DNA from 3 places in the Streptomyces sp. NPDC006733 genome. Region 2 is predicted to be linked to each of the others. Evidence: riboswitches for the same ligand, from Rfam matches in the RefSeq annotation. Region 2 holds a riboswitch; each other region holds the start of a gene.

The links. A riboswitch is a leader RNA that binds a small molecule or an ion and turns the genes downstream of it on or off. The one in region 2 is predicted to bind cobalamin.
Positions count from the first base shown of each region.
Region 1: linked by a shared signal. The riboswitch ahead of ABZ721_RS12355 (hypothetical protein) and the one ahead of metE (5-methyltetrahydropteroyltriglutamate--homocysteine S-methyltransferase) in region 2 are both predicted to bind cobalamin.
Region 3: linked by a shared signal. The riboswitch ahead of ABZ721_RS09350 (prenyltransferase/squalene oxidase repeat-containing protein) and the one ahead of metE (5-methyltetrahydropteroyltriglutamate--homocysteine S-methyltransferase) in region 2 are both predicted to bind cobalamin.

Region 1 covers NZ_JBEYJD010000011.1:89,708-99,101, reverse strand. Annotated here, with positions in the region: gene ABZ721_RS12390 (ArsO family NAD(P)H-dependent flavin-containing monooxygenase) at 1-426, opposite strand, end outside; gene arsB (ACR3 family arsenite efflux transporter) at 423-1,514, opposite strand; gene ABZ721_RS12380 (metalloregulator ArsR/SmtB family transcription factor) at 1,511-1,819, opposite strand; gene ABZ721_RS12375 (arsenate reductase ArsC) at 1,909-2,322, shown strand; gene ABZ721_RS12370 (hypothetical protein) at 2,436-3,206, opposite strand; gene ABZ721_RS12365 (glycoside hydrolase family 2 TIM barrel-domain containing protein) at 3,449-5,563, shown strand; gene ABZ721_RS12360 (hypothetical protein) at 5,592-5,720, shown strand; cobalamin riboswitch at 5,950-6,128, shown strand; cobalamin riboswitch at 7,037-7,192, shown strand; gene ABZ721_RS12355 (hypothetical protein) at 7,180-7,542, shown strand; gene ABZ721_RS12350 (glycosyl hydrolase) at 8,840-9,394, shown strand, end outside.
Region 2 covers NZ_JBEYJD010000024.1:79,851-89,244, forward strand. Annotated here, with positions in the region: gene ABZ721_RS22035 (ABC transporter permease) at 1-498, shown strand, start outside; gene ABZ721_RS22040 (cobalt-precorrin-6A reductase) at 570-1,328, shown strand; gene cobF (precorrin-6A synthase (deacetylating)) at 1,343-2,131, opposite strand; cobalamin riboswitch at 2,249-2,438, shown strand; gene metE (5-methyltetrahydropteroyltriglutamate--homocysteine S-methyltransferase) at 2,628-5,003, shown strand; gene ABZ721_RS22055 (antitoxin) at 5,312-5,506, shown strand; gene ABZ721_RS22060 (CAP domain-containing protein) at 5,693-6,253, shown strand; gene ABZ721_RS22065 (Asp23/Gls24 family envelope stress response protein) at 6,364-6,837, shown strand; gene ABZ721_RS22070 (hypothetical protein) at 6,872-7,069, shown strand; gene ABZ721_RS22075 (GntR family transcriptional regulator) at 7,434-8,180, shown strand; gene ABZ721_RS22080 (hypothetical protein) at 8,279-8,530, shown strand; gene ABZ721_RS22085 (SPFH domain-containing protein) at 8,541-9,394, shown strand, end outside.
Region 3 covers NZ_JBEYJD010000007.1:191,566-200,959, forward strand. Annotated here, with positions in the region: gene ABZ721_RS09340 (aldehyde dehydrogenase) at 1-249, opposite strand, end outside; gene ABZ721_RS09345 (MBL fold metallo-hydrolase) at 352-1,368, shown strand; cobalamin riboswitch at 1,443-1,570, shown strand; gene ABZ721_RS09350 (prenyltransferase/squalene oxidase repeat-containing protein) at 1,675-2,883, shown strand; gene ABZ721_RS09355 (SCO2322 family protein) at 2,883-3,566, shown strand; gene ABZ721_RS09360 (CbiQ family ECF transporter T component) at 3,563-4,795, shown strand; gene ABZ721_RS09365 (ATP-binding cassette domain-containing protein) at 4,792-6,405, shown strand; gene ABZ721_RS09370 (ECF transporter S component) at 6,402-7,244, shown strand; gene ABZ721_RS09375 (steroid 3-ketoacyl-CoA thiolase) at 7,275-8,444, opposite strand; gene ABZ721_RS09380 (cytochrome P450) at 8,673-9,394, shown strand, end outside.

The DNA of each region.
Region 1 (9,394 bases), on a different contig from region 2:
GCCGGGGACGGCGGGCAGGAAGGGGCGCCACCAGGTACCGGTCGCGCTGATCACGGCCTGCGCGTGCCAGGTGCCGGTGTCCGTCTCCACCCGCAGTCCAGCGACAGCGGGATGCACGCTGTGGACCTGGACCGGGCGGATGACCGGCAGTTCGTAGCGCTTCTCGTAGTCGGTGAGGTAGCCGACGACGTGCTGGGCGTCGGGGTAGACCTCGCCGCTCTGGTGCGGCATCGGGCGGCCGGGCAGGGAGGAGAACGTGGCGGGCGAGAACAGGTGCAGGGAGTCCCAGGCGTGCTGCCAGGCGCCGCCCGGCGCTGCTTGGGCGTCGAGGATGACGAACTCGATTCCCAGGCGGCGCAGGTGGTAGCCGGCGGCGAGCCCTGCCTGGCCGCCGCCGATCACCACCACGGACACGCTCTGCGTCATGAACCCGGCTGGGTCGGGGCGAACTTCTGGCGCCAGGCGAGCGACACGTACACCAGTGCCACGAGCACCGGGACCTCGATGAGCGGGCCGACGACACCGGACAGCGCCTGCCCGGAGGTGACGCCGAAGGTGGCGATGGCGACCGCGATGGCGAGCTCGAAGTTATTGCCCGCCGCCGTAAAGGCGAGCGTCGCGGTGCGGCCGTAGTTCAGGCCGATGGCCTTGCCGAGGGCGAAGGTCCCGAACCACATGATCGCGAAGTAGACCAGCAGCGGCAGTGCGATCCGGACGACGTCGCCGGGCTGGTCCGTGATCGTCTTCCCTTGGAGGGCGAAGAGGATGACGATCGTGAACAGCAGGCCGTAGAGGGCGAACGGGCCGATCTTCGGCAGGAAGGTGTTCTCGTACGTCTCCCGGCCCATCGACCTCTCGCCGAAGCGCCGGGCCAAGAAGCCCGCGACCAGCGGCACACCGAGGAAGATCACGACGTTCAGGGCGATCTTCCACATGCTGATGTCGAGCTGCTCGCCGTCGCCGAGGCCCAGCCAGCCGGGCAGCAGGTCGAGGTAGAGCCAGCCCAGCAGGCCGAACGCGATGACCTGGAAGACGGAGTTCAGGGCGACCAGGACGGCGGCGGCTTCGCGGTCGCCGCAGGCGAGGTCGTTCCAGATGATGACCATGGCGATGCAGCGGGCGAGCCCGACGATGATCAGGCCGGTGCGGTACTCGGGCAGGTCGGCCAGGAAGATCCACGCCAGCGCGAACATGACCGCGGGGCCGACGATCCAGTTGATCACCAGGGAGGAGACCATGAGCCGCTTGTCGCCGGTGACGGAATCCAGCTTGTCGTAGCGGACCTTGGCCAGCACCGGATACATCATGATCAGCAGCCCGGCGGCGATCGGCAGGGAGATGCCGCCGATCTCGACCTTCGCCAGCGCGTCGTCCAGACCTGGGACGAGCCGCCCGAGGCCGAGGCCGAGGGCCATGGCGAGCAGGATCCACACGGCGAGGAAGCGGTCCAGGGTGGAGAGCTTCGCCACGACTCCGGGCTCGTCGAGGGTCGCGGACGGTGCGGTGGGGGTCACGGGCAGGCCCTCTTGTTCTCGGTTGCGGTGCGGGCGGACTCGGCCAGCTCGGCGAACTGGCCGGCCAGCGAAGCGATGACGTCCGCGCGCAGCTTGTAGTACGTGAACCGCCCGCACGGCTCGGTGTCCACGACCCCGGCCTCGCGCAGCACCTTCAGGTGGTTCGACAGGTTCGTCTGCTTCGCGCCGGTCTCCTCGACCAGGTGCGTGGTGCAGAGCGTCTCGCGGGCCAACAGGGTCACGATCTGCATCCTGAGCGGGTCGGCGAGTACCCGCATCAGGTCAGTGTCGACTGACGTCATCATGCACTGATACTTTCACATCAGTGGTGGCTGACACCACCGAGTGCTGATATCGACCGCGCTCGATCCGTCGTCAGACCAGGGAGACCCCGATGGCCGACAAGCCTTCCGTGCTGTTCGTCTGTGTCCACAACGCCGGCCGCTCCCAGATGGCCGCCGCCTGGCTGACTCACCTGGCCGGCGACCGCGTGGAGGTCCGCTCCGCCGGCTCCGCCCCCGGCGCCCAGGTCAACCCCGCCGCGGTCGAGGCCATGCGCGAGGTCGGCATCGACATCTCCGCCGCGACCCCCAAGGTCCTGACGAGCGAGTCCGTCCAGGCATCCGACGTGTGCATCACCATGGGCTGCGGCGACGTCTGCCCCGTCTTCCCCGGCAAGCGCTACCTGGACTGGAAGCTCGAAGACCCGGCCGGCCAGGGCGTGCAAGCCGTCCGCCCGATCCGCGACGAGATCAAGGTCCTCGTCGAGAACCTCATCGCCGAGATCGCCCCGGAACCCGCCGCGTGAGCGAGATACGCGACGTCACCGCCGGCGTCTCCGGTCCCGCCGGGCGGCGGCGGCCACCGGCTGCGCGGCCGCCCTGGGCGCCGCCCGCTACCTCGCGGCCCTCGCCGACCGCATCATGAGCCTTCCGCAGGGATGGGCGGCGTGGGGGAGTGGTCGAGTCGCAGGACGTCGTGGTGTCCGTCCGGCCAGGACACCAGCACGTCATCGCAGGCGCCGTCACCGTCGCCCGTGCGGACGGTCACTGTCGGCGGAGCGGTGAGCGCGCGGCCCAGGGCGATCGCCGCGACGTACACCTCGCCGGGGCGGACGGCCGCGGTGCTCTGGAGGTAGCCGACCGCGGCGTGCGTGCCGTACGAGGTGCGACCGGCGGAGGTGCGGACGCCCGCGCGCATCGACCCGAGCAGGGCCGCGCAGCGCGCCTGGTGGCCGTCCGCGGACCGCACGTCGGCGCCGTGGTCGGTGCTGCGGTGCTCCGGCGGCCGGTCGTGGGCCACGGCCCAGCCGCCGATGCGCAGCCGCAGGCCCGCGGGCTCGCCGTCCACCCGGACGGCGCGGACCTCCCAGGAGCCGCGCAGGACCGAGCCGGTCGTCACCCAGGGGCCCGCGGCGGCCTGCGGGGCTGCGGCGTCGGGGAGCTGGGGCCAGCTGGCCTGGTGGCGTGAGCCAGCCGTCGCGCCGGTGACGGCCAACCGGTGCAGGGGGCGGCGGTGGGAGGGGCGTCCCTGAGCGTCGACGAGGGCGACGTGGGAGTCGAGCGGGCCGCCCCCGGGCAGGTCGAGGTCGGGTGTGGCCGGGCGGGTGGTCCCGTCGGCGTCTGGGACCGGTCCCGGACCGCCGAGCTCGGGTCCGGCCAGGCATGGAAAGCGCTTGCCATTCGTTGCCATTGCGCAGCTCGGGTGTCGCGAAGGATGGGGCCGTGCGGCCCGCCGCGGGGTCGGACGCAGGGCGGTGCTCGCAGCACTGTTGACCCACGCGGCGCTCTGGGCCTAGCGTCCTCTCGCACCGCTCTTCATATCCGCGATCATCGTTCACATCAGTGAACCTGTCTGGAGTCGGGCGCCTTGTGGTGCGTGACGAGCGCGTGCCGTGCGAGACCTCGTCCCCCCCACCCCGGAGAGGGCATGCGATGAACCTGTTTCCCAGCCGACGGCAGGTGCTCGGTACCGCGGCAGGCGGTGTCCTGGCCACCTTCGCCGCCCGCACCGCCGCTGCCGCGGCACCGCCCGCCGCCGTGCCCTACGCTCCACCCGCCCTGCGCACCTGGATCAGCCTCAATGCGGGATGGCGCTTCCACCAGGGCGACGTCGCCGGAGCGGAGCAGCCCGGATTCGACGACGGCGCGTGGGCGGCCACCAGCGTTCCGCACACCTGGAACGCCGCCGACGGCGCGGACGGCGGCGGCAACTACTACCGGGGCGTGGGCTGGTACCGCAAGCACGTCACCGTGCCCGCCGACCTGGCGGGCAAGATGCTCTTCCTGCAGTTCGCCGGCGCCAACCAGGTCGCCGACGTGTGGATCGACGGGGTCCGCCTCGGTCAGCACCGCGGCGGCTACTCCCGCTTCCGCTTCGCAGCCACCACCGCGCTCACCCCGGGCACGGACCAGGTGCTGGCGGTCAAGGTCACCAACGCCCCCGATCCGGACATCGCCCCGCTGAGCGCCGACTACACCTTCGACGGCGGCATCTACCGCAACGTCAGCCTCTACGCGGTCGACAAGCTCGCCGTACGGATGCTCGACTACGCCGGCCCCGGCATCTACCTGCGCCAGCGCAGTGTCACCGCCGCGTCGGCAACCGTCGACGTGACCGCGAAGGTGTTCAACAACAACGCCACCAGCCGCTCGCTGGTGGTGCGCGCTGTCGTCACCGACACCGACGGCACGATCGTGGCCGACCGCAGCAGCGCGCCGCAGACCATCGGCGCCAACACGGGGCTGGACGTCCTGCAGACGCTCACCATCGCCAACCCCCGCCGATGGAACGGCCTGGCCGATCCCCACCAGTACAGCGCGAGCGTCGAGATCCGGGACGCGGCCGCCGGCACGGTCACGGATGTGGTCACCGAGCCCCTCGGCCTGCGCAGCTTCAGCCTCGACCCCGCCACCGGCTTCACGCTCAACGGCAAACCCTACGGCCTGCACGGCGTCAACCTGCACCAGGACCGGGCCGGCGCGGGCTGGGCGGTCAGCGACGCCGACCACGCGCAGGACTTCGCCCTCATCAGCGAACTCGGCGCCACCGCGGTGCGCCTGGCGCACTACCAGCACGACCAGAAGGACTACACCCTCGCGGACGCCGCCGGCCTCGTGGTGTGGGCGGAGGTCCCCCTGGTCAACGGGACCACGAACTCGGCCGCCTTCACCGCGAGCACCAAGGACCAGCTGCGGGAGCTGATCCGCCAGAACTACAACCACCCGTCGATCGTCTTCTGGGGCATCGGCAACGAGCAGGGCCGCGACGACACCCCCACCAACACGCTGCTGGCCGGCCTCGCCGCGCTCGTCACCGCTGAGGACCCGGACCGCCTCAGCACCTACGCCAACAACCTGGGCAACGACGCCAAAGTCGCCGGCCACGCGGAGACCACCGCGTTCAACAAGTACTACGGCTGGTACGGAGGCACCTACAACGATCTGGGACCGTGGGCCGACAACCTGCACCGGGCCGAGCCCGACCGCACCTTCGGCCTGTCGGAGTACGGTGCCGGCGCCAACATCACCCAGCACGCGCTCAACCCCTCCCAGCCCAGCCCGGGAGGCCAGTTCCACCCGGAGGAGTACCAGGCGCTGCTGCACGAGGCGTCCTGGCGGCAGCTCAAGGCCCGGCCCTTCGTGTGGGGCACGTTCGTGTGGAGCATGTTCGACTTCGCTTCGGACGGCCGCAACGAGGGTGGCCGGCCCGGGATCAACGACAAGGGGCTGGTCACCCGCGACCGGGCGACCCGCAAGGACGCCTTCTACTGGTACAAGGCGAACTGGGCCGCCACACCGACGCTGTACATCACCAGCCGCCGCTGGACCGCCCGGACCGTCGCCGCAACGCAGCTGAAGGTCTACTCCAACGCGGCCAATGTCACCGCCGTACTCAACGGCACCGCACTGGGCACGCGCAGCAGCACCGACCGGGTCTTCACCTGGACGGGCGTGACCCTGCGCCCGGGGGCGAACACCATCACCGTCACCGCGACCATCGACGGCACCACCCACACCGACACCGTCACCTGGACCCTCACAACGTGAGCCGACCCTGAACCGTTGCGCCGCCGCGGTGAACGCAACGCCCAACAGCGGCGGTTCGACGCGGAAGACGGGCATCGACGGGGGAGCGGCCGTCGCGGCCGACCGCGACACCGTCATCCGGCTCGGAGACACCATCGCGCTGCGCTACGGCAGCTGACGCCGACGCGCGGCCGCGGTGATGGGCGGGCACGGGGGCGGGGCGTGCGGTGGACGGACCGGCTGCCGTACGCCCCGCGGTGCCGGGCCCCTCAACCCCGGTCGTAGGCGTGGGACCGCGGCCGTTCTTGCGGCCGAGCAGGGCGACTTCCCCATGCGACCGCAGCGCCACGACCAAACCTGTCCGCGGACCCGTTCGGAGAGGGGGTGGACGTACTCGGACAGCCGACTATAGGTTCGTGCCGCAAGGTCCGCGGTGCAGGGAAGCCGGTGTGAATCCGGCACGGTCCCGCCACTGTGACCGGGGAGTGTGCTGCCGTCTGCACGCCACTGGCGAGGTCTGCCGGGAAGGCGGGCGGCACGCGGGGATCCGGGAGTCAGGATACCGGCCGCGGAACGTTCCGTGTTTTCCACGAGGATGGAGCAGACACGCATGGCACCGGTCCGTACCCACGCCCCTGGTGACCCCGCAGAGCGCGCACAACTCACCGCGCACTCATAGACCTTCGAGGCACCCGCCTCGCAGTTCGCCGTCCTACGGTCGCGTCGGCAGCGCACCCACCCGTGCGCCCACCGACGGTCTCGCCGTGCCTCCCCCTGGATCTCACCTGATGAGAGCAGGCATCTATGGACCACCAACTCATCCTGCTTCGTCGCAGGCCGACACCCCGCCGGCACGACCGGCCCCTCTCGTGTGGTGCCCGCCGACGACCTCCTCGACGGGGCGCTGACCGGCACCGAGGCCACCACGGCCAGGTCACCACGCCGGGCAGGACCCGCGGGAGGGCGCGATGAGTCGTCGGCAGTTCGCTCCGCAGCGGATCGACCGGCGTGGCACCTGGCTGGTGAACCGGGACTGGATCATCGACTACACGCGGGCCGGGCGGACCACCGTGGCGCGCTGGTACCAGCTGCGGGCGCAGGCGCCGGGGGAGCTGCGGCATCCGGAGCGGGTGGCACGGATCGAACGGCAGGACTGGTGGGAGCAGGAGGCGTTCACGAGCTGGTACGCGGCCTTTTTGGCGGCGCGCCGTACCGCATTGGCGTCCGTGGATGTCCGGGCCCTGTACGCGGGTGCGGCCTCGGACGTCGTCTCCATCCACGACGCCGCGCAGTGGCTCGGCTACTCCTCCGCGGCCGTCATCCGCGTGTACCGCAGTGTCCGGCCCGGATACTTTCCCGAGCCCGTGACCAGGGTCCCCGGCTGTCACGGCCGCTCCGTTCCCGCCTTCCGCCGCGGCGCGCTGTGGGAGTTCGACCGGCGGCGCGGCGGCCAGCCACCCCCGGTCGGCGAACTCGGCCCGCCGGGAGGCGGAGAGCCCTGCGACGGGACGCGGTCCGCCGAGCTGACGGACCGACAATTTCATGCGCCCGCGTGGGGGGAAAGCCGGTGGGAATCCGGTGCTGACCTGCAACCGTGAGCAGCCTTCCGTGCTGCCACGCGGAGAGCCCACCGTGCGATGTGCCTCGCTTCGCGCTGTCCTGGTCTGCAGAACGGCGTCGTCCTGACCCGGGGCCACGGCGTCACGACCGCTGCCGGTGGCACCCACCAGCGCGACGGCACGAACGGCGCCGCCCACCCCGATCCGGTGGCGACGCCGACCGCGGTCCTCGACACCGCCGCGAGACGGGCGCACTTCTCCGGGGGTGGCACCTGGTACCCGTCGTTCGACGGCTACGCGGTCAGCCGCCTAGCCGCCGAGACCGCGGGTGCCGCCGAGCACTGGAACATTGCCGTCAACGCAACCTCCATCGCGGTGGGCGGCTGCCAGTTCCGCATCAAGACCGGCGACCGGTTTGTCTCGACCCTGACCGCCTTCTGACGTCACCTTGAGAACGGCCGCCGGCTCGACCGGCTCCCACGTCGGCCAGGCGGCCACCTCGCCCGAAGCACCCCCATGCCATCGAGGAGGGCCGAAGCCGACGCGCTGAGTACTCGGGAGTCCGGCTGGGCACCGCGGCGCCGATCACCGATCCCGTCCGCGAACCACCGGAAGTCCTTGGTCACCGCCGGTGTAGGGCAGGACGGCTGCGGCGACAGGCCCGTAGGTGGTGCAGAAGCGGCAGTCGCAGGCGATGAGGGAGTTCGCGGCGCTGTGGGCGGTCGGCCAGTACCGGGACTCACAGGGGCCCGGGTCGAGCGGGGCCCCGGCGCCGGGCACTGACCGTTGGCACCAGGTGCACTGGGCGGCCGCACCCACTCCGGTCTGCTGCAACCGCCGTACAGCGTGGAGGGCCACCTCGAGCGGAACACCCTCCTCGAAAACGGTCGCAGGTGTGCTCTCCAACAGGAGCTTGCTGCGCCAGAGGCTCAGCCCGGTCAGTGCTCTGACCGCGCGCAGAGCCTCTGGCCCACCACTGCCCGAGTCGGTCAACTGCAGGGTGAATTGCGGATCCTCCACGGTCACAGCTCCTTCAGCGACGGGGCTCTCGGTCTCAGTATCTTGACCAGCCGGGCCGGCCGCCGCGGATTTCTCACGCCCGGACGCGGCGAACCGGCCCCTGCGGGGCGGGGTCGTTGTCCGTCACCTGGGCGGCTCGCCAGGCAATCCCGCCGCCGGGTCTTTCGTCCTGTGCCCCCGCGGGCGGCCCGTTCCTCTCGCCGCATCCCTGGGTCCTTACGTCTGGCGGGAGGTGCTGGCCGGGGGTGGAAGTTGCCGGGCCAGTGCTGCCGAGGTGTCGAGCAGAGGGGAGCGGCGTCACAGTAGACGTGTCTTCCGGCACTGTCCATATACCGTTCCAGTAACTTTCGAGTTCTCGGACGATGGTTCAGCAAACGCCGAGCGGGTGTGGGGGTATGTCGCGATTACCCGTCATGGAGCCCTGTTAGGCGCCGTGTTGCGGTCGCTCTGGGGCATTTGGATCCCATCGAAAAATCAGGGCCAACCCGACAATCATGCGCTTAATTGCATACAAGACCTCGTTACTCGCACGTTTTACATGGGCTCTGTCCGATCCATTGACACGGTGATGGCGGAGTCCTAGCTTCCAGGCGTTGGTTCAGCCCCATTTGGGGGGCGACAACGATATCAGGAACGGCCGGGACGCCGTCCCAGAACCGCCCGCATGCAACGTTCTACCAACATCTTCCCCCCACGGGCCGCATGAGAGGGTTCTCCATTGAGACCGAAGATCTTCACGCGCAAGACCGCAGTCGTGCTCGCCGCGCTGCCGCTCGCTGCGGTGGCCTGGCTGGCCACGACGCCCTCGCAGGCGTCGGCGACGGGCGCCTCGACCCCCGCCGCCGTGATCAGCTACTTGCAGCAGATCAGCGGCAACCATGTGGTCAGCGGTGTCCACAACAAGGAGCCGCTGAGCAACCCGTCGCAGTACACCATCCAGGCGCATGCGCTCACCGGCAAGTGGCCGGGCCTGTGGGGCGGCGAGCTGGGCTTCACCGCAGCTGACGTCGCCAACCGCCAGACGATGATCAACCAGGCCAAGACCGAGTGGGCCAACGGCTCCCTGGTGAGCCTGACCTGGCACATGTGCCGGCCGGACGTGGCGACCTGCGAGTTCAACGGCGGGATCAACGGCGCGAAGCTGTCGGACGCCGAGTGGAGCCAGCTGACCACCAGCGGCGCCACGCTGAACAACCAGTACAAGGCCAAGCTGGATGGCGCGGTCCCGTACCTCCAGCAGTTGAAGGACGCCGGGATCCCGGTGCTGTTCCGG
Region 2 (9,394 bases):
CTGATCGTCACCCACGACCCCGTCGAGGCGGTCGCCCTCGCCGACCGGGTGCTCGTCCTCGAGGACGGGCAGGCGCTGCAGGACGCGTCGCCCGCCGACGTCACCCGCCATCCCCGCTCCCCCTGGGTCGCCCGGATGCTCGGCCGCAACGCGTGGCCCGGCACGGCGACCGCCGGCGGCCTCGCGCTGGCCGGCGGCGGCCGGCTCGTCGTCGCCGACGCCCTCGCCGACGGGGCGCGCGCCCTGGCGATCATCGCGCCGGAGGCGGTCTCCGTGCACCGCGAGAAACCCGCGGGCAGCCCCCGCAACGTCTGGCCCGGCACGATCCGCGAGATCACCTCCGTCGGCAGCCGCCTGCGGCTGCTCGTCACCTCCGAGCAGGCACCCGACCTCGTCGCCGAGATCACCCCGCAGGCCGCCGCCGAACTCGGCCTCACCGACGGCACGCCCGTGTGGACCAGCGTCAAGGCCACCGAGGTCACCCTCGTCACCCTGTGAGCGGCCGGGCGCGCGGCAGCGGCTCGATACACTGCGACGCTGTCCGCGGCGAGGGAAGGGGAACGGCGAACGTGACGCGCCATGTGCTCATCCTGGGCGGCACCACCGAGGCGCGCGCCCTGGCCGCGACCCTGGCCGCCGATCGGGCGCTGCGGGTGACCAGTTCACTGGCGGGACGGGTCGCCGAGCCGCGGCTGCCCGCGGGCGAGGTGCGGATCGGCGGGTTCGGGGGCCCGGACGCGCTGCGGTGCTGGCTGGCCGACCACGCGGTGGACGCGCTGGTCGACGCCACCCATCCGTTCGCCGCCACCATCAGCGCGCACGCCGCGCGGGCGGCGGCCGCCGCCGGCGTCCCGCTGCTCGCGGTGCGGCGGCCCGGCTGGGTGGCGGCCCCGGGCGACCGCTGGCACCCGGCCGACTCCCTGGCCGGGGCCGCCGCGCTGCTCCCGGGCCTCGGCCGGCGGATCTTCCTGACCACGGGCCGGACGGGGCTGGAGGCCTTCGCCGCGACGACCGGCCTGTGGTTCCTGATCCGCTCGGTCGACGCCCCGCGACCGCCCCTGCCCGAGCCGTCGCACGTGCTGCTCGCCAGGGGGCCCTTCACCGTCGAGGGGGAGGCGGAACTGCTGCGCCGGCACCGCGTCGACGTCCTCGTCACCAAGGACAGCGGCGGACCGGCCACGGCGGCCAAGCTCACCGCCGCCCGCGAGGCGGGCGTGCCGGTCGTCGTCGTACGCCGCCCGCCGGTGCCCGGCGGGGTGCCGGTGGTCGCGACCCCCGACGAGGCGGCCGCATGGCTGCGCGCCGCGCCGGCCCGGCTCGACCCTTGACCGGATAAGCCGGATCAGCCGTCGTCGCGGTCGCCGGCGGGGGTGCGGCGCAGCAGATAGGTGTCCATGATCCAGCCCTTGCGGGCGCGGGCCTCGGCGCGCACCTCCTGGATGCGCTCCGCGACGTCGGGCAGCCGCCCCGAGACCAGGATCTCGTCCGGGGTGCCCAGGTACGCGCCCCAGTAGATCGTCACGTCGGCGCCGTCGTCGGGGAGGTGCGCGAAGGCCTGGTGCGCGTCGAGCATGACGACGACGTCGTCGGCGCCCGCGGGGAAGCCCGCGGCCAACTGCCGGCCGGTGGTGATCTGCACGGGCTTCGCGGGCCTGTTCAGCCCGGTGCGGTGCTTGGCGGCCAGCGCCGCGACACTGCTGATGCCGGGGACGACCTCGTAGTCGAACGCGACCGTCCCCCGCCCGAGGACGTCCTCCAGGATGCCCAGCGTGCTGTCGTACAGGGCGGGGTCGCCCCACACCAGGAAGGCGCCGCACTGGTCGTCCGCCAGCTCCGTGGCGATGAACCGCTCGTAGATGTCGGCCCGCCGGTGGCGCCAGTCACCGACCGCCGACGCGTAGACCGGCGACGGCGCCGTGCGGTCCCGGTCGGGGTCGGGAGCGGACACCAGGCGGTGCGGCCGCGTCACGTGCTGCTCGATGATGTCGTGGCGCAACTGCACCAGGTCCGACTTCTCCTCGCCCTTGTCCAGGACGAAGAACACATCGGCCCGGTTGAGCGCCTTGACCGCCTGCAGCGTCAGATGGTCCGGGTCGCCCGCACCGATACCGATGACAAAGATCTTCCTCACGGCGTCGAGTCTGCACCATGCCCCGCGGCCGTGGACGCGGCGGTGTCCCATCTCACCGTCCGGCAGCTGAACACCGCTGACCCCGGCACGCTCTTGGCCTAGGCTGGGCGGTGCAGCTGGTTCGCCCTGTCCGCCAGGCAGGCGCGTCGCAAGAGGGAACCCGGTGGAATTCCGGGACTGCCCCGCAGCGGTGAGTGGGAACGACCGCCGTCATACGCACTGGGACCCGAGACGGGACCTGGGAAGCGACGGCCAGTAGGTGTCTCGTGTCCGTACGAGACGTGCCCGCGAGTCCGAAGACCTGCCACTGCCCGCGCGCCTCGTCGGCGCACGGTGATTCCGGAGACCTCGAGGGCGGGTCGGAGTACACATCAGGCGGGCTCGTGCCGCGTGCGTCGTTCCGGCGCTCGGCGACGGGCGTCCCGTCCGGTCTGTGGTCCCTTCGCGCCGTCGGCTCCCCGGAGTCGTATGGGAGACACTCGCGAAGGAGAGTTCCATGACCGGTTCGACCCGTTCCCCGTCCAGTTCCACGTCCAGTTCCACGACCCGTTCCACGACCGGCTCGCCCGGCACCGCCCGCCCCACCGTGCACGGCTACCCCCGGCAGGGCCGCAACCGCGAGCTGAAGAAGGCGATCGAGGGCTACTGGAAGGGCGCCGTGGGCGCCGACGCCCTGCGGGACGCGGCCGCCGAGCTGCGCCGCACCCACTGGCGGCAGCTCGCCGACGCCGGCATCCAGGAGGTCCCGACCGGCGACTTCTCGTACTACGACCACGTGCTGGACACCAGCGTCATGGTCGGCGCGATCCCCGCGCGGCACCGCGCCGCGGTCGCCGCCGACGCGCTGGACGGCTACTTCGCGATGGCTCGCGGCACGCAGGACGTCGCGCCGCTGGAGATGACGAAGTGGTTCGACACCAACTACCACTACCTGGTGCCCGAGCTGGGCCCGGACACCGTGTTCAGCGCCGACTCCGCCCAGCAGGTCGGCGCGTTGCGGGAGGCGCTCGCGCTCGGCCTCGCCGCGCGCCCGGTGCTCGTCGGCCCGATCACCTACCTGCTGCTCGCCAAGCCCGCCCCGGGCGTCGCGGCGGACTTCGAACCGCTGACGCTCCTCGACCGGCTGCTGCCGGTGTACGCCGAGGTACTGGCCGACCTGCTCGCCGCGGGAGCGGAGTGGGTGCAGCTCGACGAGCCGGCCCTGGTCCAGGACCGCACCCCGGCCGAACTCAACGCCGCCGCGCGCGCCTACCGCGTGCTGGGCGCTCTCACCGACCGGCCCAAGCTGCTGGTCGCGTCGTACTTCGACCGGCTGGGCGAGGCCCTGCCGATCCTGGCCAAGGCGCCCGTCGAGGGCCTCGCGCTGGACTTCACCGGCCCCGCCGCCGCCAACCTCGACGACCTCGCGGCCGTCGGGGGACTGCCCGGCAAGCGCCTGCTGGCGGGCGTCGTCAACGGCCGCAACGTCTGGATCAACGACTACGAGAAGTCGCTGTCCGTCCTGGGCACCCTCCTCGGGCTGGCCGGACACGTCGACGTGGCGTCCTCCTGCTCCCTGCTGCACGTGCCGCTGGACGCCACCGCCGAGCGCGACATCGACCCGCAGATCGCCCGCTGGCTGGCCTTCGCCCGGCAGAAGACCGCCGAGATCGTCACGCTGGCCCGCGGGCTCACCCGGGGCACCGACACCATCGCGGCCGAACTCGCCGCCAACCGCGCCGACCTGGCCTCGCGGGCGGGCTCCGCCCTCACCAACGACCCGGCCGTCCGGGCCCGCGCCGCCGCCGTCACCGACGGCGACGCCCGCCGCTCCCAGCCCTACGCGGAGCGCGCCGCCGCCCAGCGCGCCCTGCTCGCCCTGCCGTTGCTGCCGACGACCACCATCGGCTCGTTCCCGCAGACCACCGAACTGCGCACCGCGCGGGCCGATCTGCGGGCCGGGCGCATCGACACCGCCGCCTACGACGCCCGCATCGAGACCGAGATCCGCGAGGTCCTCTCCTTCCAGGAGAAGGCCGGCATCGACGTCCTGGTGCACGGCGAGCCCGAACGCAACGACATGGTGCAGTACTTCGCCGAGCAGCTGACCGGCTACCTCGCCACCCGGCACGGCTGGGTCCAGTCCTACGGGACCCGCTACGTGCGGCCGCCGATCCTGGCCGGGGACATCTCCCGTCCCGAGCCGATGACCGTCCGCTGGACGCGCTTCGCGCAGTCCCTCACCGACCGCCCGGTCAAGGGCATGCTCACCGGTCCGGTGACCATGCTGGCCTGGTCCTTCGTCCGGGACGACCAGCCGCTGGGCGACACCGCCCGCCAGGTCGCGCTCGCCCTGCGCGACGAGGTGGACGACCTGGAGGCGGCCGGCAGTTCGGTGATCCAGGTGGACGAGCCGGCGCTGCGCGAGACGCTGCCGCTGCGGGCCGACGGCCGCGCCGCGTACCTGGACTGGGCGACGGAGGCCTTCCGCCTCACCGTCTCCGGGGTCCGTCCCGCCACCCAGATCCACACCCACATGTGCTACGCCGAGTTCGGCGACATCTTCCAGGCCATCGACGACCTCGACGCCGACGTCATCAGCCTGGAGGCCGCCCGCTCCCACATGCAGGTCGCGGGCGAGCTGGCCACCGCCGGCTACCCGCGCGAGGTCGGTCCCGGGGTCTACGACATCCACTCCCCCCGCATCCCCGGTGCGGCGGAGGCGGCAGCCCTGCTGCGCAAGGGCCTGGAGGCGATCCCCGCCGAGCGGCTGTGGGTCAACCCGGACTGCGGCCTGAAGACGCGCGGCTGGCCGGAGGCCAGGACCTCGCTGGAGAACCTCGTCGCCGCCGCGCGTGAGGTGCGGAGCACACTGCCGGGCTCGGCTTCCTGACCCGCCCGGGGCCGGGACGGGCACCGCGCAGCCCCGCGCAGGCCCGCCCCGGCCCCGAGCACGGCCCCGGTCACGGCCCCGGTCACGGCCCGGCCGCCGGGCCGGGGGAGACCGCACCCGTTCATCCTTCCGGGCTAAAGGAGCGGTGTTCACCCCGGGCCGCCTCCGGAGGAGCGCTCTGATGGGTGTGCCGCACCGCTCGTGTGCCCGGGCGGCCCGGCTGGACGGTCCGGAAGATCGCCCGTAATGCGAACCTTGTCCGCTGCGGAGATCCTGGAGGTGCTGTCCATCACGCGAGGAGGACCCACATGTCCATGTTGGACAAGATCAAAGGCATGCTCAAGGGCCACGAGGACCAGGCGCGGCAGGGGATCGAGAAGGGCGGCGACTTCATCGACCAGAAGACCCAGGGCAAGTACAGCGGCCAGGTCGACACGGCCCAGCAGAAGCTGAACGAGCAGCTGGGTGGCACTCCTCCGCCCACCGACGAGGCAGGCCGGTAGCCGGCCCGCGCGGCCCGGCCGGCGCGTAGCGCCCACCCCCTGGAGTTCGGCCCGGCGGAACATCGTGATCGCTCCGCCGGGCCTCCGTTCGCCCCACGTCCGGCCCTCGTCGTTACGTCCCTCCGAACCACCGAGGTGCGGTCCCCCGTACGGCGAGCGGCCGCCGGCCCCCGGAAGGTGCCTCCTGTGCGTCACGTTCCCGTACCCGCCCCCCAGCACGTCGGACCGCGCCGGCGGCGCCGGTCGCGCAGCACCCTCTGGGCGGTGGCCGCGGGCCTGCTCGCCGGCGCCGCCGTCGGAGCCGGCGGGAGCCACGGCGCCGTCGCGGCGCCGCGGGCGTACCCGGCCCTGGCCCCGGCGGCGGCCGGCGCGCGGGCCCAGCAGGTGGTGAGCGCCGTCAACGCGCAGCGCGTGAAGCACGGCTGCCGGCGGGTCACGGTGAACGCGAAGCTCACGGCCGCCGCCCAGGGGCACTCCGACGACATGGCCGCGCGCGGCTACTACGAGCACGCGACACCCGACGGCAAGGACCCCGGGGCCCGGCTGACGGCCGCCGGCTACCGGTGGAAGCGGTGGGGCGAGAACATCGGCAAGGGCGCCAAGGACCCCCGAGCGGTCATGGACGCCTGGATGCGCAGCGGAGCCCACCGTTCCAACATCCTGAACTGCACGTTCAAGGAGATAGGCGTGGGCGTGAGCCTGCGCTCGAACGGCCCATGGTGGACGCAGGACTTCGCCGCCCGCTGACCGCGCTCCCGCCCGCGCGACGCCGCCGGTCCGGCCGTTCTCGACGCGCGGCAACGGTGAGGCGTGCATAGCGTGGTCGTGCAGCAGCCCACACGAAGGGACGACGCACCATGAGTGACACCACACCGCGCAACCGGCCCGAGCCCGACCGTTCCGACCCCGGAGGCAAGCAGGGACCGCGCGGCGACGCGGGATCGCGCGGCCGGACCACCATCGCCGACGGCGTGGTGGAGAAGATCGCCGGCATGGCCGCCCGGGACGTCGAGGGCGTGCACGCGATGGGCACCGGCTTCGCCCGGACCTTCGGCGCCGTGCGCGACCGGGTGCCGGGCGGCGGCAAGTCCGTCACCCGCGGCGTGAAGGCGGAGGTCGGTGAGAAGCAGGCCGCCCTCGACCTCGACCTCGTCGTCGAGTACGGCGTGTCCATCGTGGACGTCGCCAACGCGGTGCGCCGCAACGTCGTCGCGGCGGTCGAGCGGATGACCGGGCTCGAGGTCGTCGAGGTCAACATCGCGATCGGTGACGTCAAGCTGCCGGACGAAGAGGACGACGACGAGGACGACCAGCAGCAGCGGGTCCAGTGAGCCGCGAGGCGGCGCGGCAGACGGTGGGCGCACGATGAGCATGGCACTGGTCGGACTGGCCGCGGGCATGGCCCTGGCGTTCGCCGGGTACTTCGGCGGGTTCGGCGCGTTCCTGCTCGTGGCGGCGCTGGGCGCCATCGGCTTCGTGGCGGGCAAGTTCCTGGACGGGGACCTCGACCCGTCCGACTTCCTCCGCGGCCGCGACGACGGCCGGGACCGCTCCCGGCGCTGAGCGCACCGGCCGGCCCGGAACCACCCCGCGGTGGTCCGGACCGGGCCCGGACCGTAAACGCTCTCAAGCGCTGCGGCGGACGTCACGGAACGTGCGCACGCCCGAGCGCCCGGCCCGGTGGCCACCACGCCTTACGACCCCCGCAATGTGCTGGTCACATTGCGGGGGTTGCCTTGTTGACGGTCTCAACCATTCCCGGGGGCGGGGCGCCCGGGATCGCGGCCGGTGACTGCGAGTTCGCGCCAATCGCGTCCGTACTCGCGAGTAATGCTCGCTAGAGGTATAGACCAATGATAAATATGGGGAACGGATCTCACCTGTGCGATCACCATGCGTCACCTCCGATGGGAAGGGATCACCCGCTGTGCCCCGTTCCTCCCGTTCCGCCCCGCCCGCCCTTCCGCTCTACCAGCGGATCGCCGACAAGCTCCAGGCCGAACTCGACAAGGGCCGCATCGCGCCGGGCGACCGGCTGCCCGCCGAGCGCCTGCTCGCCGCCCGCTTCGGCGTCAACCGGCAGACCGTACGCCAGGCCCTGCAACTCCTGCGCGACCGCGGCCTGGTCACCACCGGGCACCGCGGCACCCGGGCGGCGACCGTGCCCGCGGCGCTGCCGCAGCAGGCGATCGACACCGCGGCCGGCACGCCCGCGTCGCTGTCGCACCCCGACGGCGTCCTGCGCACCGCGCCCGCGCCCGTCGACATCTGCTGCCTGCTCGGCCTCACCCCCGGCACCCCCACCCTCGTCCACCAGCGCGTCGAGCAGGCGCCGGGGGACCAGTTGGCCGACGCCACGTCCTACTTCTCACCCATCGCGCTCGCCGAGATACCGCAGCTGGCCGAGCACCGCCGCTCCTCCCCCGAGCCGCACCGCGGCAACCTGCGCGGCCTGTACCAGTGGATGATCGACGCCGATCTGCGCCCCCACCGGCGCGACACCATCGACCTCACCCCGCTCCACAGCCCCCGCCCCGCCGCCGCGGACCAGGCGAAGCTCACGATCCGCCGCACCATCGCCGACCAGCACGGCCGCGTCCTGGAGATCACCGACCTGCAACTGCCGCCCGGCCCGGCGCAACTGGTCTACGACTTCGCCCTGCCCGGCGCCTGACCCCGACGCGCCTGACCGGGGCCCCGCGGATAGGCCGCCGGTGGCGACAGGACTATGGTCGACTTCCCAGAACCGCTACGACGAAGGGGCAGTCGGCGATGGCGCGGGACGAGGCCGTTATCGGCTGCACGGGGGAACTTCTGATCGCCACCCGCGGATCCGCCGGACCCGGCGAGATCCTGGTGCGCGTCCGAGGCGGAACCGAGACCTTCCTCGCCTGGTCCGAAGAGCCCCTGCCGCGCGGAACGACCGTGCTCGTCATCGAGTCCCGCGGAATGCGGCAGGTCGGCGTCATCGAGTGGGCAGATCCCCTGGATGCGTTGGGCGGCGTCAGCGACGCCACCTCTTGAAGGAGTCGACATGTTCGGTTATCGCGTTCCCGCCCCCGATGAGGCGATGCTGATCTCCGGAGGCAGGCGAGGACTGGCCGGTGCGCCGTTCCGCGTGGTGACCGGCCACGGCAAGTTCGTGCTCCCCGTCTTCCGCAAGACCCGCTTCCTGACCCTGGCGATGTGCGAGGCGGAGGTCGCCGAGACCTGCGTGACCCGGCAGGGCATCGCGCTGACGGTCCGGGCGGTGATCGCGTTCAAGGTGGGCAACGACACCGAGAGCATCGTCAACGCCGGACAGCGCTTCCTCTCCGACCAGGACCAGATGTCGGTGCTGACCGGCCGGATCTTCGCCGGCCATCTGCGGTCCATCATCGGCTCGATGACGGTCGAGGAGATCGTCACCGAGCGGCAGAAGCTCGCCACCGAGGTCCTGGAGACCTCCAAGACCGAGATGGCCAAGATCGGCCTGACCGTCGACTCGCTGCAGATCCAGTCGATCGACGACGGCAACACCGGGTACATCGCCGCGATGGCCGCCCCGCACAAGGCCGCCATCCAGCGGCAGGCCCAGATCGCCCAGGCCCAGGCCACCCAGGCCTCGGTCGAGGCGGAGCAGGTCGCCGCCCGCAACCAGGCCGAGTACGCGCGGCAGACCGCCGTGGTCAAGGCCGAGTACTCGGCCCAGGTGGACCGCGCCCAGGCCCAGGCCGCCCAGGCCGGCCCGCTCGCGATGGCCCACGCGCAGCAGGAAGTCCTCATCGCCCAGACCGAACTGGCCCAGCGCCAGGCCGAGTTGCGCCAGCAGCAGCTGCGGGCCGAGATCGTCAAGCCCGCCGAGGCCGAGGCCGAACGCATCAAGGTGCTGGCGATCGCCGACGCCGA
Region 3 (9,394 bases), on a different contig from region 2:
GGCGATGGCGTCCTTGATCCGGGTGACGACGGTGATCCGCTCGTCGAGGCTCATCCGCGGCCACGGTCCCTCGTCGAACGCCGTGCGGGCCGTGGCGACCGCGCGGTCCACGTCGGCGCGGGAGGCGTGCGGCACCCGGCCGATGACCTGCTCGGTGTGCGGGGAGATGACCTCGATGGTCTCGCTGCCGAGCGGGTCCACCAACTCCCCGCCGATGAACAGCTGTCCGTGTTCTATGAGGTCGGTCATTACTGGTGCCTCCTGCGGGTCGGCCCATACCTGACGCTGTTTCAGAACTGATACCAGTTCTAGTTATAGTGGGCAATGACTTCGTCGGCGAGAGGGGACCAGATGGTGCGCGTGACCGACCACGGCGGAGGGGTCTGGAGCATTCCGGTCCCGATCCCCGACAACCCCCTCGGCCACACGCTCGTCCATCTCCTGGACACCGACCGCGGACCCGTACTGATCGACACCGGCTGGGACGACCCGGACTCCTACGCCGCGCTGGAGGCCGGCCTCGTCGAGGCGGGGACCTCCGTCGCCGAGGTGCACGGGGTACTCATCACGCACCACCACCCCGACCACCACGGGCTCTCCGCGCAGGTCCGCGAGGCCTCCGGGGCCTGGGTCGCGATGCACGAGGCCGACGCGGCCGTGGTGCGGCGCACCCGGTCCGCCGCGCCGGCCCGCTGGCTGACGTACATGACGGCCAAGCTCGTCGCCGCCGGGGCGCCCGAGGAGCACCTCGCGCCGCTGCGCGCCGCCCGCGAGTCGGGGCGGATGTCGACCCTGCCGGGGCTGCGGCCCGCGCTGCCCGACCGCGACATCGTCCCCGGCGAGCTGGTGGACCTCGCCGGGCGGCGGCTGCGCGCCATCTGGACGCCGGGGCACACCCCCGGGCACGTCTGCCTGTTCCTGGAGGAGAGCCGGCGGCTGTTCTCCGGCGACCACCTGCTGCCGGGGATCTCCCCGCACATCGGGCTGTACGAGGACCCGGACGACGCGGTCGAGACCGATCCGCTCGGCGACTACCTCGCCTCCCTGGAGCGCATCGGCCGGCTCGACCCGGACGAGGTGCTGCCCGCCCACCAGTACGCGTTCACGGACGCGGCGGGCCGGGTGCGGGAGCTGCTCGACCACCACGAGGAGCGGCTGAGCGGGCTGCGCACGCTGATCACCGACGCGCCGCGCACCCCCTGGCAGCTCGCCGAGGTGATGGAGTGGAACCGCCCCTGGGAGCAGATCCCGTTCGGCTCCCGCAACATCGCCGTCTCCGAGGCCGAGGCGCACCTGCGGCGGCTGGTGAAGGCCGGCCGCGCCGAGGCCGTCCCCGGGTCCGACCCGGTCACCTACCAGGCGGTCTGAGGGAACGGGCGGGCACGGGCGGGCGGGCACGGGCGGGCCGGGACCGGCGGCGATACCCGCAGGGCATACGATGTTCTGGACAATTCCATCCACGTCCGAGCGGGGGAAGCCGGCGCGAATCCGGCACTGACCCGCAACCGTGAGCCGTCCCGTAGGGCAGGGTCGGCGAGTCGGAGTACCCGCGACGGACGGGAGCGGCTCCCGTCGAGGTAACGGAGCCGGAGCCCGGTGCCCCGCGCAGTCGCGCGGGCTCGCAGCGGTTGCGCCCGGCCACGCAACCGCTCAGCGAAAGGCATCAAACCCCTCATGAACCTCCGTCGCAGCGCCGCCGCGCTCGCCGCCGCCACCGTGCTCGGCATGGCCGCGGTGCCCGCAGCCTCCGCCGACACCCCGCTGCCGCCCGGTCTGTACGGCACCGGGGACCCGACGTACGACGGGGTCTGGCGGCAGTCCTACGCGCTGCTGGCGCTGGACACCGCCGGGGTGACCCCGGCCGACAGCGCCGTGGCCTGGCTGACCGGCCAGCAGTGCGCGGACGGCGGCTTCCCGTCCTACCGCGCGGACACTGCGAAGGCCTGCGACGCCAAGACGGAGGACACCAACGCGACGGGCATCGCCGTGCAGGCGCTCACGGCGCTGGGCGGCAAGGACGCAGTCGTCAAGAAGGCCACCGACTGGCTGGTGTCGGTGCGCAACAAGGACGGCGGCTGGTCGTACAACCCCGGCGGCGCCTCCGACCCGGACTCCACCGGTGTCGTGATCGGCGCGCTGGCGGCCGTGAAGCAGGACGTGAAGGCGGCGCAGGACAGCCTCAAGGCGTTCCAGTTCGGCTGCGACGCCAAGGCCGCCGACCGCGGCGCCTCCGGCTACCCGATGAACGGCAAGCTCTCCGTGAGCGCCAAGGCCACCGCCGACGCGGTGCGCGGCGCCCGCGGCGCGGGCTTCGTCGTCACCGCCCCGACCGCGAACACGGCCGCGAAGGCCCCGGACTGCGCGTCGCCCGACGCGTTCAAGTCCCTCGACGCGGCCGGCGCGGCCTCGGCCGGCGCCGCGTACCTGACGGCCCAGCTCACCGCGGGCGGCGGGCACCTGACCGCCGTCACCCCGGGCGCCGACAAGCCCACCCCGGACTACGGCACCACCGCGGACGCCGTGGTCGCGCTGGCCGCGGACCAGCAGCTCGACACCGCGAAGGCGTCGTACGACTGGCTCGCCAAGAACTCCGCGACGTGGTCGAAGTCGAACCCCGCCGCCCTGTCGCAGCTGGTCCTCGCGGCGCACGCGACGGGCAACGACCCGAAGAACGCCGCCGGCGCCGACCTCGTCCAGCAGCTCACCAACCTCGGCCCGAAGCCGGCCGCGGCGGCGAGCCCCTCCGCGTCCCCGTCGGACCAGGCGGAGAAGAAGGACGACAAGTCCGGCTCCGCGGCCACCTGGTGGATCGTCGGCGTCTTCTTCGTCGCGAGCATCGGCATCGGCTTCCTGATCAGCGGCCGCAAGAAGAAGCAGGGCTGATGGCGCGCAACCCGCTGCGGGCGCTCGCCGTCCTGCTGGCGCTCGGCGCGCTGCTCGCGGCCGCCGCCCTGCCCGCCGAGGCTGCCGCCTACCGCTACTGGTCGTTCTGGCAGCGCTCCGGCGACACCTGGACGTACGCGCAGACCGGCCCCGCTCTGGACCGGCCCGCCGACGGGTCCGTGGAGGGCTGGCGCTTCGCGGCCAGCGCCGAGGCGCAGGACGCGTCGAAGCCGCGGGACGTGCCCGGCGCCACCTCGTTCGGCGCGATCTGCGCGGGCACGCCGCCCAAGGGCGGCACCAAGCGCGTCGCCCTCGTCCTGGACTTCGGCACCGCCGCCGACGCGGGCGGCGCCACCACGCCGCCGGCGCCCCGCACCGCCTGCGCCCAGGTCCCCGGCGACGCGACGGGCGCCGACGCGCTCGCCGCCGTCGCCAAGCCGCTGCGCTACAACTCCGCCGGCATGGTCTGCGCCGTCGCGGGCTACCCCAGGACGGGCTGCGGGGAGCCGGTCTCCGGCACCTCCGGGTCCGCCGACGCGTCGAGCACGCCCGCGCCGCAGGCGTCGGGCGACTCCGGCGACGGCGGCGGCGGGGGCCCGTCGGTCGGTGTGTTCGCGGGCATCGCCGCCGTCCTCGCCCTCGGCGGGGCGGCCTTCTGGCAGGCCCGCCGCCGGCGCGGATGAACGCCGGGGCCCGCCGGGCCGCCACCGCCACCCGCTCCACCGCGCTGCACGCCGGGGCGTGGTGGGTGTGGGCGCTGGGGCTGGCGACGGCGGCGTCCCGGACCACCAACCCGCTGCTGCTCCTGCTGCTGGTCGCGGTCGCGGGGTACGTGGTCGCCGCCCGCCGCACGGACGCGCCCTGGGCCAGGTCCTACGGGGCGTTCCTGAAGCTGGGCCTGGTGGTGCTCGGCATCCGGCTGGTCTTCGCGACCCTGCTCGGCTCGCCGATCCCGGGCACCCACACGCTCTTCACGCTGCCCGAGGTCCCGCTGCCCGACTGGGCGCGCGGGGTCCGGCTGGGCGGCAGGGTGACCGCGGAGGGGCTGCTGTTCGCGCTGTACGACGGGATGAAGCTGGCCACCCTGCTGGTCTGCGTGGGCGCGGCCAACGCGCTCGCCAACCCGGCCCGGCTGCTCAAGTCGCTGCCGGCTGCCCTGTACGAGGCGGGCGTCGCGGTCGTCGTGGCCATGACGTTCGCCCCGAACCTCGTCACCGACGTGCAGCGGCTGCGCGCCGCCCGCCGGCTGCGCGGCCGCGAGGACCGCGGGGCGCGGTCGCTGCTGCAGGTCGGGCTGCCCGTCCTGGAGGGCGCGCTGGAGCGGTCGGTGGCGCTGGCCGCCGCGATGGACGCGCGCGGCTACGGCCGCTCGGCCGAGGTGCCGGCCGCGATCCGGCGGACGACGGCCGCGCTGACGCTGGGCGGGCTGCTCGGCGTGTGCGCGGGAACGTACGCGCTGCTGTCCGCGTCCGGCGCCGGGTACGGCGTGCCGGTGCTGCTGCTGGGGCTGGTCTCGGCGCTGGCGGGGCTGCGGCTCGGCGGCCGGCGGTCGGTCCGCAGCCGCTACCGGCCCGACCGCTGGGGCGCGCGGGCCTGGCTGGTGTCGGGCTCCGGGGTGGCGGTGGCGGCGCTGATGATCTGGGCGGCCTCGTACGACCCGGCGGCGCTGGACCCGCCGGCACTCCCGCCGGCCGCGCCCGCCCTGCCGCTGTGGCCGGCGCTGTCGATCCTGATCGGGCTGCTGCCGGCGTTCGTCGCTCCCCCGCCGCCCCTCCTGCCGAAGCCGTCGAAGCCGTCCAGCACGCCCAACACGCCCAACCGGCCCGACCCGCCGAACACACCGCACACGCCGCGCACGCCCGACCGGCCCGACCCGCCGACCCCGCCGAACCCGAAGGACGACCGCACGTGATCCGCTTCGAGCAGGTCTCCGTCCGGTACGACGACGCGGCGGAGCCCGCCGTCGCCGGAGTGGACCTCACCGTCCCCGAGGGCGAGCTGTGCCTGCTCGTCGGGCCGTCCGGAGTCGGCAAGTCGACTTTGCTGGGTGCCGTCTCCGGCCTGGTGCCGCACTTCACCGGCGGGGTCCTGTCCGGCCGCGTCACCGTCGCGGGCCGCGACACCCGGACCCACAAGCCGCGCGAACTGGCCGACGTCGTCGGCACGGTCGGCCAGGATCCGCTGTCGCACTTCGTCACCGACACCGTCGAGGACGAGCTCGCCTACGGCATGGAGTCGCTGGGCCTGGCGCCCGCCACCATGCGCCGCCGCGTCGAGGAGACCCTCGACCTGCTCGGCCTGGCCGAGCTGCGCGACCGGCCGATCGCCACGCTCTCCGGCGGCCAGCAGCAGCGCGTCGCCATCGGCTCGGTGCTCACCGTGCACCCCAGGGTGCTGGTGCTGGACGAGCCGACGTCCGCGCTGGACCCCGGCGCCGCCGAGGAGGTGCTGGCGGTGCTGCAGCGGCTGGTGCACGACCTGGGGACCACCGTGCTGATGGCCGAGCACCGGCTGGAGCGCGTCGTGCAGTACGCGGACCAGGTGATCCTGCTGCCCGCCCCCGGCGCCGCCCCGCTGCAGGGCGCGCCCGCCGACATCATGGCGCTCTCCCCCGTCCACCCGCCGGTGGTGGCGCTGGGCCGGCTCGCCGGCTGGTCGCCGCTGCCGCTGTCCGTGCGCGACGCCCGCCGCAAGGCCGGCCCGCTGCGGGAGCGGCTGGCGGACCGCACTCCCCCGGCCGCGCCCGCCGTTCCGGCCGCCGCGCCGGTGGCGGTGCTCGACCGGCTCTCCGTCCGCCGGGGCGGGACCGAGGCGCTGCGCCAGGTGTCGCTGACGGTCCGGCCGGGCGAGACCGTCGCGCTGATGGGCCGCAACGGCGCGGGCAAGTCGACCCTGCTCTCCACCCTCGTCGGCCTGCACCCGGCCGCCTCCGGCACGGTCACCGTCGGCGGTCTCGTCCCGTCGAGGACGCGGCCCGGCGAGCTGATCCGGCAGGTGGGGCTCGTGCCGCAGGAGCCGCGGGACCTGCTCTACGCGGACACCGTGGCCGGTGAGTGCGCGGCGGCCGACCAGGACGCGCACGCCGCGCCCGGCACCTGCCGCGCGCTGGTCGGCGCGCTGCTGCCGGGCGTCGACAACGCGACCCACCCCCGCGACCTGTCCGAGGGCCAGCGGCTCGCGCTGGCGCTCGCCGTCGTGCTGGCCGCGGCTCCGCCGCTGCTGCTGCTCGACGAGCCGACCCGCGGCCTGGACTACGCCGCCAAGGGCCGGCTGGTCGGGCTGCTGCGGGCGCTGGCGGCGGACGGCCACGCGATCGTGCTGGCCACCCACGACGTCGAGCTGGCCGCGGAACTCGCCCACCGGGTGGTGATCCTGGCCGACGGCGAGGTGGTCGCGGACGGCCCGACCGCCGAGGTCGTCGTCTCCTCCCCCGCCTTCGCCCCGCAGGTCTCCAAGATCCTCGCGCCACTGCCCTGGCTGACCGTCCCGCAGGTCGCCTCCGCCCTGGGGGAGCCGTCATGACGCCTCCCGCGCCCCGGCCGCGCGCCGACCGGCAGGTCCGTCCCGTCCGGCTGGGTCCGCGCTCGGTGGTCGCGCTGGCGCTGATCTCCGCGATCGGTGTCGCGCTGTTCGGCTGGCCGCTGCTCGCCGATCCCGGCACCGGGCTCGCGCACAGCCGGGACGCCCCCTGGCTCTTCGCCGCGCTGCTGCCGCTGCTGATCGCCGTGGTGATCGCGACGATCGCGGACGGCGGGATGGACGCCAAGTCCATCGCGATGCTCGGGGTGCTGGCCGCCGTCGGGGCGGCGCTGCGCCCGCTGGGCGCGGGCACGGCCGGCATCGAGCCGATGTTCTTCCTGATGGTGCTGTCGGGGCGGGTGCTGGGCCCGGGGTTCGGCTTCGTGCTGGGGGCCGTGTCGATGTTCGCGTCCGCGCTGCTGACCGGCGGCGTCGGCCCGTGGATGCCGTTCCAGATGCTCTCGATGGGGTGGGTCGCGATGGGCGCCGGGCTGCTGCCCGGCCCGCACACCCTGCGCGGGCGCGGCGAGCTGGCGCTGCTCGCGGTGTACGGGTCGGTCGCGTCCGTGCTCTACGGCACGGTCATGAACCTCCAGGGGTGGGCGACGATCGGCGGGATGTCGGCGAGCGTCAGTTACGTCCCGGGCGCCCCCGTGGGCGAGAACCTGGGCCGCTTCGCCGTCTACTGCCTGACCACGTCGCTGGGCTGGGACCTCCCCCGCGCGGCCCTGACCGCGATCCTCACGCTCACCCTCGGTGCCACGATCCTCAAGGCGCTGCGCCGCGCGACGCGCCGCGCGGCGTTCGACGTACCGGCGGCCTTCCGGACGCCGGACGGCTGAGGCGGCCGCCCGGCGGGCAGGAGACCGGGATCAGAGCCGCTGGATGATCGTGCCGGTGGCCAGCGCGCCGCCGGCGCACATCGTGATCAGGGCGAACTCCTTGTCCGTGCGCTCCAGCTCGTGCAGCGCCGTCACGATCAGCCGGGCGCCGGTCGAGCCGACCGGGTGGCCGAGGGCTATCGCGCCCCCGTTGACGTTGACCTTCTCCAGGTCCTGGTCGAAGACCTGCGCCCAGGAGAGCACGACGGACGCGAACGCCTCGTTGATCTCGATGACGTCGATGTCCTTGAGCGTCATCCCGGCCTTGCCGAGGACGGCCCGGGTCGCGTCGACCGGCCCGTCCAGGTGGAAGTGCGGGTCGGAGCCGACCAGCGCCTGGGCGACGATCCGGGCGCGCGGACGGAGCTTGAGCGCCCGCGCCATCCGCTTGGAGGCCCACATCACGGCCGCCGCCCCGTCGGATATCTGCGAGGAGTTGCCCGCGGTGTGCACGGCGGTCGGCATGACCGGCTTGAGCTTCGCCAGGCCCTCCATCGTGGTGTCCCGCAGCCCCTGGTCCCGGTCGACCAGCCGCCACATGCCCTGACCGGCCTGCTGCTCCTCCTCGTTGGTGGGGACCTGCACCGCGAAGGTCTCCCGCTTGTACCGCTCCTCCGCCCACGCGCGGGCGGCCCGCTCCTGGGACAGCAGGCCGAGCCGGTCGACGTTCTCCCGGGTCAGCCCGCGCCGCCGGGCGATGCGCTCGGCCGCCTCGAACTGGTTCGGGAGGTCGACGTTCCACTCGTCGGGGAAGGGCTTGCCGGGGCCGTGCTTGGAGCCGCTGCCGAGCGGCACCCGGGACATCGCCTCCACCCCGCAGCCGATACCGATGTCGATCACTCCGGCGGCCACCATGTTGGCGACCATGTGGTTGGCCTGTTGCGAGGAACCGCACTGGCAGTCCACGGTGGTGGCGGCGGTCTCGTACGGGAGCCCCATCGCCAGCCAGGCGTTGCGCGCGGGGTTCATGGACTGCTCGCCGGCGTGGGTGACGGTGCCGCCGACGACCTGTTCGACGGCGTCCGGCTGGATCCCGGTCCTGCCGAGCAGTTCGCGGTACGTCTCACCCAGCAGGTAGGCGGGGTGCAGAGCGGCGAGCGCGCCTCCGCGCTTGCCGATGGGCGTGCGTACAGCTTCGACGATGACGGGTTCAGCGGCCATGAATCTCGTCCTCTCCTCGACCGGTCGGCGTCCCGGCGCCTCCGGCAGAACTAGAACGCGTACTAGTTCCGTCTGCAGTCTTATTACCCATGGAGCGCGGCGCGCAAGACTCGTGCACGAGCCCGCACGGGCACGCACGACATCCACACGGTCATCCCCCTTGCCACTTGTGGAACTGGTTACTACCTTCGAGCCATATCTGATGGACCGTCAGACATGGAGTGGCCGATGCCCTGCCCAGCGCTTCCCGAAGGCTTCGACTTCACAGACCCGGACGTGTACGAGCAGCGGGTACCGCTCCCCGAACTCGCGCAGCTGCGCCAGACCGCCCCCGTGTGGTGGAACGAACAGCCCCACAACACCGCCGGGTTCGAGGACGACGGGTACTGGGTCGTCACCCGGCACGCCGACGTCAAGGAGGTCTCGCTCAACCCGGACGTCTACTCGTCGTTCCTCAACACGGCGGTCATCCGCTTCAACGAGCACATCACCCGCGAGCAGATCGAGATGCAGCGGCTGATCATGCTCAACATGGACCCGCCGGAGCTGACCCGCGTCCGGCAGATCGTCCAGCGGGGGTTCACCCCGCGCGCGATCCGGCAGATGGAGCAGACGCTGCGCGACCGCGCCCACCGCATCGTCGCCGAGGCGCGCGGCCGGCGGACCGGCAACTTCGTCACCGAGGTCGCCTCGGAGCTCCCGCTCCAGGCCATCGCCGAGCTGATCGGGGTGCCGCAGGACGACCGGAGCAAGCTCTTCGACTGGTCGAACAAGATGATCGCCTACGACGACCCCGAGCTGGCCATCACCGAGGAGGTGGGCGCCGAGTCGGCCATGGAGCTGATCTCGTACGCCATGAACCTCGCCGCCGCCCGCAAGGAGTGCCCGGTCAAGGACATCGTCAGCCGGCTCGTCGCCGCCGAGGACGAGGGCAACCTCAGCAACGACGA